Regions from separate parts of the Tritonibacter scottomollicae genome, predicted to be linked through region 2. Evidence: riboswitches for the same ligand, from Rfam matches in the RefSeq annotation. Region 2 holds a riboswitch; the other holds the start of a gene.
The links. A riboswitch is a leader RNA that binds a small molecule or an ion and turns the genes downstream of it on or off. The one in region 2 is predicted to bind FMN.
Positions count from the first base shown of each region.

Region 1: it holds a riboswitch for FMN, as region 2 does, so the genes downstream of both, R1T40_RS13720 (DMT family transporter) here and R1T40_RS03145 (6,7-dimethyl-8-ribityllumazine synthase) in region 2, are expected to answer to the same signal.

Region 1 is NZ_CP136704.1:2,750,037-2,754,567, reverse strand. It holds gene R1T40_RS13735 (trypsin-like serine peptidase) at 1-37, shown strand, start outside; gene R1T40_RS13730 (Hsp20 family protein) at 179-643, shown strand; gene R1T40_RS13725 (TetR/AcrR family transcriptional regulator) at 776-1,381, shown strand; gene R1T40_RS13720 (DMT family transporter) at 1,361-2,254, opposite strand; FMN riboswitch at 2,345-2,480, opposite strand; gene R1T40_RS13715 (esterase-like activity of phytase family protein) at 2,682-4,531, opposite strand, start outside.
Region 2 is NZ_CP136704.1:528,909-533,439, forward strand. It holds gene R1T40_RS03130 (extracellular solute-binding protein) at 1-563, opposite strand, end outside; gene R1T40_RS03135 (ROK family protein) at 756-1,919, shown strand; gene R1T40_RS03140 (DUF6522 family protein) at 2,044-2,328, shown strand; FMN riboswitch at 2,635-2,766, shown strand; gene R1T40_RS03145 (6,7-dimethyl-8-ribityllumazine synthase) at 2,839-3,276, shown strand; gene R1T40_RS03150 (iron-containing alcohol dehydrogenase) at 3,277-4,428, shown strand.

The sequences.
Region 1 (4,531 bases), 2.0 Mb from region 2:
CCGCCGTGACATGGGCGCAAAATTCATCTCAAACTGAGGGGGCAGCCTCTTGAAACTGCGGAGCCCCTTCATAAATCGGAGGGTGTCTGGGGCGCCACTGATTGGGTCCCGGCGCAGAACCGCCCGTCCCGTTTGGGAGGGCTCCATAGCAGTTATCGCTCAACGATGAGGATGAACCATGCGTACGTTTGATTTTGCTCCGCTGCACCGCGCAACCGTTGGTTTCGACCAGATTGCCGACCTGATGGACCGGGTGATGAGCTCGGATATCCAGCAGCCCAGCTACCCCCCTTACAACATCGAAAAGACTGCGGATGATGCCTATCGCATCTCCATTGCCGTGGCCGGATTCTCGGAAGAGGAACTGAACGTCGAGGTGAAGGAACACGCGCTGATCGTCTCCGCCCGCAAGGGTGAGGAGAGCGAAGCGCGCAGCTATCTTCACCGTGGCATCGCGACCCGCGCATTCGAGCGCCGCTTTACCCTCGCAGATCACGTGCGCGTCGAAGGCGCCAGCCATGCCGATGGCATGCTGCACATCGACCTGGTGCGTGAAGTGCCCGAAGCCCTGAAACCACGCCGGATCGAAATCGCCTCGGCCAATGGATCGCGGCCGAAGGAAATCGCCTCGACCGTGAACTGATCCCTCCCGGGGCGCTTGCGCCCTGTTATCTCGCCCCCGGTGCCTTTGCCGGGGGCGATTTTATTGTTGGGTTTGCGCGTCCTTACCACGCGGTAGGTTGTGCGGCGGCACGACGCCTGCCTTAATGGCGGCATGAACACATCTCCCCCTCAGACCACCCGGTTCCAGTTGATCCGCAGCGCCTGTCGCCTGTTTGCCGCGCATGGCTATGCCGGGGCGTCGATTTCGGCGATCGCGCGCGAGCTGGGCCTGAGCAAACAGGCGCTGCTGCATCATTTCGGCAGCAAGGACGCGCTTTATGCATTGGCGGTGGAGCAGACGGCGGCGGAGATGGTGCAACTCCTGTTCGACGCGATGCAGGATGACCGTCCGCCCGAGGATCAGCTGGAGGCGTTCTTTGCCGCCTTCATGGCGCAGATGCAGGCCGACCCGGCGCCGACCCGTCTGCTGATCCGCGCGATGCTGGATCACGCCGCGCTGCCAACCGCCAAGGCGGGACCATCGCTTCATACGCTGTTCGAGGGGCTGGTGGCGACGGTGCAGGCCACGCAACGCTGGCAGGACGCGGGCATGCCGCGCGCGCTGGTCGTGGTGACGCAGCTTCTGGGGGCCGCCTCCCTCATGGAGACCACCGGCACCTCGCTGGAGGTAATGTTTGGCCGCGCCGCCCATGATGGCGCGCGCGACCAGAATGCGGTGATACTGGCAGAGCTTGTCTCAGGCACCCTGCGCGGCTGAACCGGGCCTCGTCCGCACCTCATGCGACAGCAGATAGGCGCTGGCCACCAAGATCAGCGCGGTGCCGAGCCACATGTTGCCGTCCGGCAGGAAGCCAAACACAAGCGCCCCAAGGCCGACGTTGAACAGAAGTTTCAGATGGTCGAAGGGCTGCAGGAAGGCCGCATCCGCCAGCGTATAGGCCCGCACCAACGTATGCTGCGCCAGTGCCGTCAACAGCCCGGCCCCGATCACCAGCCAGAGCGTGCCCTCGGGCAGAGTAAAACCGCTGCCGGCCGCAAGCAGCGCATTGGCGGGACTCAGCAGCAGCAGCAGGTAGATCGTCACTGTCTCGGTGCTGTCGCGGTGGGTCAACTGCTTGGTCACCACCGAACTGGCAGCCCAGAGGGCCGCTGCCGCCACCGGCAGAAGTGCCGCGATCTGAAAATGATCCGACCAGGGCGACAGGATCACCATGCCGCCGATGATGCCGACAATCACCGCGCCCCAGCGCTGAAGCGAGACCTCCTCGCGCAGGACCAGCCCCGCGCCGATGGTGACAAAGAAGGGCGACAGCAGGATCAGGGCGATGGCCTGCCAGATCGGCACATGCGCGAGCCCCAGTGTCCAGAGCTGCACGCCGCCAACCGCCAGCGCCACACGCAGGACATGGGCAAGGATTTGCCGCGTGGTCAGAACAGCCAGCCGGTTGCGCCAGATCCACGGGATGTAGAACAGCAGCGCGATCAGATATTGCCAGAAGGTCACCGTGGGGGCCGATGCGCCATGCAGCATGGTGGCCGATTGCAGCCCAATGTTGACTAGCGCAAAACAGGCTCCGGCGAGGACCATCAGGCCAGCCGCCTTGAGCGGGGTGGGGAGGGTTTGAGTCATCTGCGTTTCGTCCTTTCCTCAGCACGCATGTGACCCAAGGCAGACGAACAGACCCAGACTCCCCCTGTTCACAGGCGGCGGCACGGGTCTCTCCATTCTCTTCCATCCGGACTGTGACCGTCGGCCCCGGAATTGCGCCGGGTCTGCTGACACCTTCGCCATGGGCAAAGGCCGCTCGTGGGCTGTAACCACCGGTAGGGAGTTTCACCCTGCCCTGAGAATAGGGCTTCGTACCCTTGCCAGCGCGCAAAACAAAGCCCCTTCGCGCCCGTTCTCCCGTGTTTTCCGATCGACCCTTCTTCTAACCGGCAATATCCTGGGGTGAATGGACCGCAAGGCAATAGGGGCAAGGCCCTTGATAAACACGTCTCGAAACAAAAAGAGGGGCCCGCCCGGGCCCCTCCAATGTCAGATCGTGATCGAGGTGTTATTCGACCTTGAAGGACCAGAACATGGTTTCGCCAGAGCTGTCGTCGACGCCGTCGTTGTCGGTGGAGACCCAGGCTGTGCCGTCTTCCAGGATCGCGAGACCTTCGACCTTGTCGAGCACATAACCGCCGGTGGATTTCAGATCCGGCAGCAGGTCGCGAACCTCTTCCTTGGTCACAACCGGCAGCTCACCGCCGAGCGGAGCAGGTACCATCTCGGAGAGGGCGACGCGGTAGATTTTCTTGGTGACCGCACGGTGATCGTTCTGGTTGTCGCGTTCGATGATGTAGACGTAGTCACCATGGGCGGTGATCTCGGAAAGACCCACCCAGCCGGTGTCCGGCTCGGCCTTGGGGTAGTGCACCGCGCCCCATTCCTTGGTCTCGATATTGTAGGAGACCAGTTTCACGAGGTTCTTGGGGTCGTCCTTCCATTCGCGCTGAACGGCCATCCACAGGGTGTCGCCCACCTTGGTGATGCCTTCAAAGCCAAAGCGCTTCTCGACGTTCATCAGGGCCGGCGGGATGGTGATCTCGCCCTTGTTGGTCTTGATCAGACCGTCCTTGGTGACGTGGTAGATCGCATGCGGAATGGCGCGCTCGGTGCGTCCTTCGGAGGCGACGTAGAAGCCGCCGTTGCCGTCCAGCGTGATGCCTTCCAGGTCCAGTTTCTGCGCCGCGTCACCGTTGGCGCGGTGGATGCGGATCACATCGATGATACGGGCAGGGGTCTGCGACGGGTCGATCTTGAAGATCGAGGGCTGGAAGCCATAAAAGCTGTCGTTCACCGCATAGATCATGCCGTCAGCATCCGCCACCATGCCGGAGATCGCGCCCCAGCCGGTCAGCTCGTCCATGCCTTCGGAGGTCAGATGCGGGTAGACCGCGGGCGCGTCCTGCTGTTCAAACAGCATGACATGGGCGCGGGCGCCACCGTCCTCGATCAGGTCTTTTTCATTGGCAGAGACCAACAGACCCCGCTCTGGGATGGTCACATAGCCTTCGGGACCGGTGCCGGAGGGCAGCAACTGGGTCAGGACCGGGTTGGCCGGATCGGTGACATCATAGACCCCAACAACAGACGCGCGCTCGGCGCCGACAAAGACATAGGGCGTGCCGTCAAACTCGCCAAAGGTCACCGATTCCGGCTCGACACCCTTGGCATCGGAGCGTTTGTCCGGGTAGTGGCCGATCTGGATGATCGCGTGTTCGAACTCGACGCCGGAGTCATAGACCACGGTGCCATCCTTGTTGAAGATCGTCCAACCGCGCGACCCGCCGTTGTAGTCCCCTTCGTTGGCGGTGGCAAAATGAGTGTCGTCGATCCAGGTCACCGCGTCGGGCTCGCGCAGGCGGCCTTTCTGGCTCTCGGTGAAGATCATCGCGCCGCGCTCGTCGGTGGCGTCAATCCCGTCGAGATCAACAGCCCCCGCGGAGAAGTGGTCGAGCACGTCGCCTTCCTTGGAGACGACAACCATGTGGTTGTTTTCCTGCAGGGTGATGACGGTTTCGCCAAGGCCATTGATGGAGACATATTCCGGCTCGGGATCAGACCCGGCGATCTCGGCCAGACCGGTCAGGTCGACCATCTTCATCGATGCACAGTCGAGACCGCCGTCCGTTGTGTTGACCATCACGAGGTTGCCGGCGGGCAGTTGTGGAATCACGCCGTCGTTCAGGTCTTCGTCACGCTCGTTCTCGATCGCGACTGAGAGGAAAGCGCCGTCCTTGGATTTGGCAAGCGAGTCGGGCTGGCCGCCGATGTCGCAGGCGCCGAGCTCTGCGCCGGTGGCCGTGTCAAAGGCCATCAAACGGCCGGAGGGCTGGGTGTAGCTTTCCGAGGTGTTGA
Region 2 (4,531 bases):
TCAGCCTGTGCCCAGCTCCAGACGATCGGATGGTCGACGAGGCCAGCATCCTTGATTGTCTGTGCGTCTTCCTGCAATTCGGCCCAGGTTGCGGGAGGGGTGTCGATCCCGGCCTGTTTCAGCATGTCCTTGTTGTAAAACAGATACTTGGTGTCGAGAATCCAGGGCATGCCGTAGCTCTTGCCGTCGTAGTCCACGGTGGTCCAGGCCCCCGGCAGGATACCGGCTTTCATGTCCTCGGTGATCTTGTCGCTCACGTCGAGCAGGATCCCGTTCTCGGAATATTCCGCAGGCCAGATGACGTCGAACAATACGACATCGTAGCCGCCGCCAGCACCCTGAGACAGCACGGTCTTGTCATGCAGCCCTTCGTAGGGAACAAACTCTAGGTTGATCTTCACGTCCGGATGGGCGCTCTCGAAGCTTGCCGTCATCGCCCGGATATCGTCTTCGCTATAGGCTGCCTGAGCCATAAACAGCGCGTTCAACGTGGTCTCGGCCATTGCGGATGTGCCGCAAAGTGCGGTTGCAGCCATAAGGGCCGCCCGAAGTTTCAAAGTCATTGGTTCACTCCTGTTGATATCACGACGTCGGGCAGGCCCGACCCCTTCCGGTTTTGTTGCGTCCACTGCGCCAAATTACCTGGGCTGACTCATCCGGCTATTAAGTCCAAGTGGTGGACTTAATGCTTGCAGAAGCACTTCGCAGCTGTCAATGTATTTTTGATGAAGCAGCCCGTACCTCAGATTCACGCCATGTTTGGAACGTCTTCAGGCGCCGCTGGTGTCCACAACCGGCGCGTGGTGATCGACGCGATCCGGGTCAATGGTGCCCTGTCGCGGGCAGCCCTGGCGCGGGCGACAAAGCTTGCGAAGCAAACATTGTCCAACATTATCGAAGATCTGGAAAAGGAGGGGTTGGTTGCTGCGCAGGAAGCCGTCCTTGAGGGGCGCGGAAAACCGGCAATTCCTTATGCGCTCGCCCCGTTGGGAGCATTTTCCGTCGGGCTGCAGATCGACAGGCATGTGGCACGATGCGTCATCGTGAACCTTGTCGGTGAGGTCGAGGTCAGGCGTGATGTCGCGGTTTCGACCGGGGACCCGGGGGCGGGAATGATCGAGCTGGCCCAGCTCGTGCAGGGCGCACGCGACGAACTGGAGCAACGCCATCCGAATTCGATGGAGCGGATCGTGGGGCTGGGGGTGGCGATGCCCGGACCATTCGGCCCGCAGGCCGGAGTTTCCACCGAAGAATTCACCATGGCCTTCTGGCAGAAATATCCGTTGGTGGAACGCCTTGAAGCCGCGACGGGATTGTCCGTCAATTTGCAGAACGACGCGGCGGCGGCGGCCATGGCGGAGAAGCTAACCGGCCAGGCCCATGGCAAACAGAATGCGGTGTGCATCTACCTCGGCTACGGGCTTGGCGCGGGCCTGATCATCAACGGAGAAGTCTACAACGGAGAGCGCGGAAATGCAGGTGAGATTGGTATGATCTGCATGAAGCCTGGCCAGTTGACGACTGATATTCTTGAACAGTTGCTCTCTCTGGGCGGCTTTTGCGCGCGATTTGGCGTGAACCATTCTGCGCCGGACATATTTGCGCGGATCACAACCCTGCTGCGGAACAAACATCCGGGCGTTGAAGAGTGGCTCGACCAATCTGCCGGTTATCTCGCCTGGGTTGCCAATATCGTACAGCTCACCTTGGATCCGCAGGCAGTTATCCTGTGCGGCACCGCTCCGAAGGAAATGATCAAGGCGCTTGTCGAACGGACCAATAGCTTGTTGGGACCTGATCGAGAGCGGCAGATCCTGGTTGGTCTCTCGGATCCCTGGACCGTGGCGCTTGGGGCGGCTGCCGAACCGATCAGCCGGAGTTTCGATCCAAAATATGCCGCCTTGCTAAAATCAGGTTGAGCGGCGCGATGCCGTGTAGGCGTGCGCTTTAACTTATGAAGTGTCAGAGTATCATTGCGCATCGCTTCCATGTAGGCGAAGACGCGCGCGTCGCGCGTCGCCCGTCGCGACAAGGAGATCAGACATGACAGAGGTATCGATGTCTGAGGCAGGGGTTGTTGTTGATGCAACCCTTGTTGCCAAGGCATTCGGGATCGCGCCGGACATGGTTCGGCAAGAAATGCGCGACGGCACCATCACCAGTCAGAGCGAGACCGGCGTCGCAGAGGATGCCGGACGCATGCGGGTGACGTTTTATCGTGCGGACCGGGCGTTCCGGCTGGTGATTGCCGAGACTGGGGAGATCCTGTCGCGCGCGACATTTCCGGTGCTCGCCCGTCGCCGTTCCGCACCGCCTGATGTGGGCTAAGTGCTCTGCAATCATTCCCGAAAGGCCTCTGTGTGGTGGTGCAACGGGCGACACCAGGCATCTCGCCCCGCTGAATGACCGAGATGTATCGAGGGCACCCCCTCTGACTAAGGCGCGATAGACATGGCTTTTTTTGGGAGGGAGCCAGAGCAGAGACTGGCGGGTGATCCTGCAAATTGCCGAGAGCATCACGGTCCAAGCGCCGCATATAGATACTGGCGTGATTAGATCAGGCGCCTGTGACCTCTGAATTTTGCGGTCCGTTTTCGGAGGGCTTGTCTTCGAGGGCAAAACCCGCCATGAGGATTTTGTTCTCAGGGCGGGGTGAAATTCCCCACCGGCGGTGACAGCCCGCGAGCGCCTGCCATGTGGCAGGGTCAGCAGATACCGGTGGAATTCCGGAGCCGACGGTTAAAGTCCGGATGGTAGAGAACCAGTCGCAGGTGGCCAGGGCCCCTGTGGCCGGGTACGAAATGCCTTGGGACCATTTGAACAAGACAGGATGGTTCTATGACTGACACACTCAAAATCGCCTTCGTGAAGGCCCGCTGGCACAGCGATATCGTTGATCAATCTCTGGTCGGCTTCAATGCACGTCTGCAGGAGGCGGGACGGGCCGCAGAGGTGGATACCTTTGACGTGCCCGGCGCCTTTGAAATGCCGCTGCTGGCCAAGAAGCTGGGGGCGAGTGGCAAATACGACGCGGTGGTCTGTGCGGCGCTTGTGGTCGATGGCGGTATTTATCGCCATGATTTTGTTGCCGCCAGCGTGGTCGAGGGATTGATGCGCGCGCAGATGGATACCGGAGTGCCGGTGTTCTCCGTGTCGCTGACGCCGCATCATTTCCAGCCGAGCGAAGAGCATCTGGGCTTTTACCACCAGCATTTCGTGAAGAAGGGCGAAGAAGCGGCCAATGCCGTGATGATGATCGCGGATCTGGAGGTCTGAATGTCCGGGGAATTGCCTGCATTTGCGTTTGCTACCGCCGGAGCCATTCGTTTTGGACGGGGAGAGGCACTCCGGGCGGTTCCCGACATGGCCGCGCTGGGCAGCCGCATCCTGTTGGTGACCGGCGCGACTGTGCAGCGGGCGGCATGGCTTGTTTCTGCCTTGCAGAGCGCGGGCTGCGTCGTCACGCTTTGTCCAACGGCGTCGGAGCCGGATGTTGACATGATTGCCGCCGGCGTCGAGCTGGCACGCGCGAAGGGTGCCGAGGCCGTGGTTGCGCTGGGCGGTGGCGCGGCGATCGATGCGGGCAAGGCAATTGCTGCATTGGTGCCGGCGTCCCGGCCATTGATCGACCATCTCGAAGTTGTCGGGCAGGGGCTGCCGCTGGATCACGCGCCATTGCCGTTTGTAGCGATCCCGACCACCGCAGGCACCGGAGCAGAGGTTACGCGCAATGCGGTGATCGCTGTGCCCGAGGTGCAGCGCAAGGTCAGTTTGAGGGATGCACGGATGTTGCCACGCATGGCGGTTGTTGATCCCAGCCTGAGTGACGGCTGTCCGCGCCATGTCACGTTGGCCTCAGGGTTGGATGCAATCACGCAGGTGATCGAGCCCTACATCTGCACACGCGCCAACCCGATGACCGACGCCCTGTGCCGGGCCGCAATTCCGGCCGGGCTGGAGGCACTGCCGCGCCTGATGGTGGGCGAGGACGCCGCAGCGCGGGACGCGATGGCCTGGACTTCGCTGTGTGGCGGGCTGGCGCTGGCGAATGCAGGTCTTGGTGTGGTGCACGGGCTTGCGGGGCCGCTTGGCGGTCTGTCTGACGCAGCGCATGGTGCTATCTGTGGCGCGCTGCTGCCACATGGGCTTGCAGCCAATGCGTCCTATGCGGATGCCGGAACCGCGGCGCGTCTGGATGACATTCGGGGCTGGATTGGGCAGGCGCTGGGCTGTCGCGCTGATGCAGCTTTCGCGTCACTTGCGGAATGGTCGCGCGATCAAGGGGCGCCGGGGCTGGATGCGCTCGGTATTGATACGGAGATGAGGGCAGCGGCGGCCAAGGCGGCGGCATCCTCGTCGTCGATGAAGGCGAACCCGGTGCGTCTCGACGAGGAAGAGCTGATGCGCATCATGGACGCCGCCCGCTGATGAGCACCAGCATGGGGCGCGCCTTTGCCGTGTTGGCTGACGAGGGCGGACGCGAGATGGGTCCGCCCAAAGCATTTCACACCGCGCCATCGGTCTGAGGCCG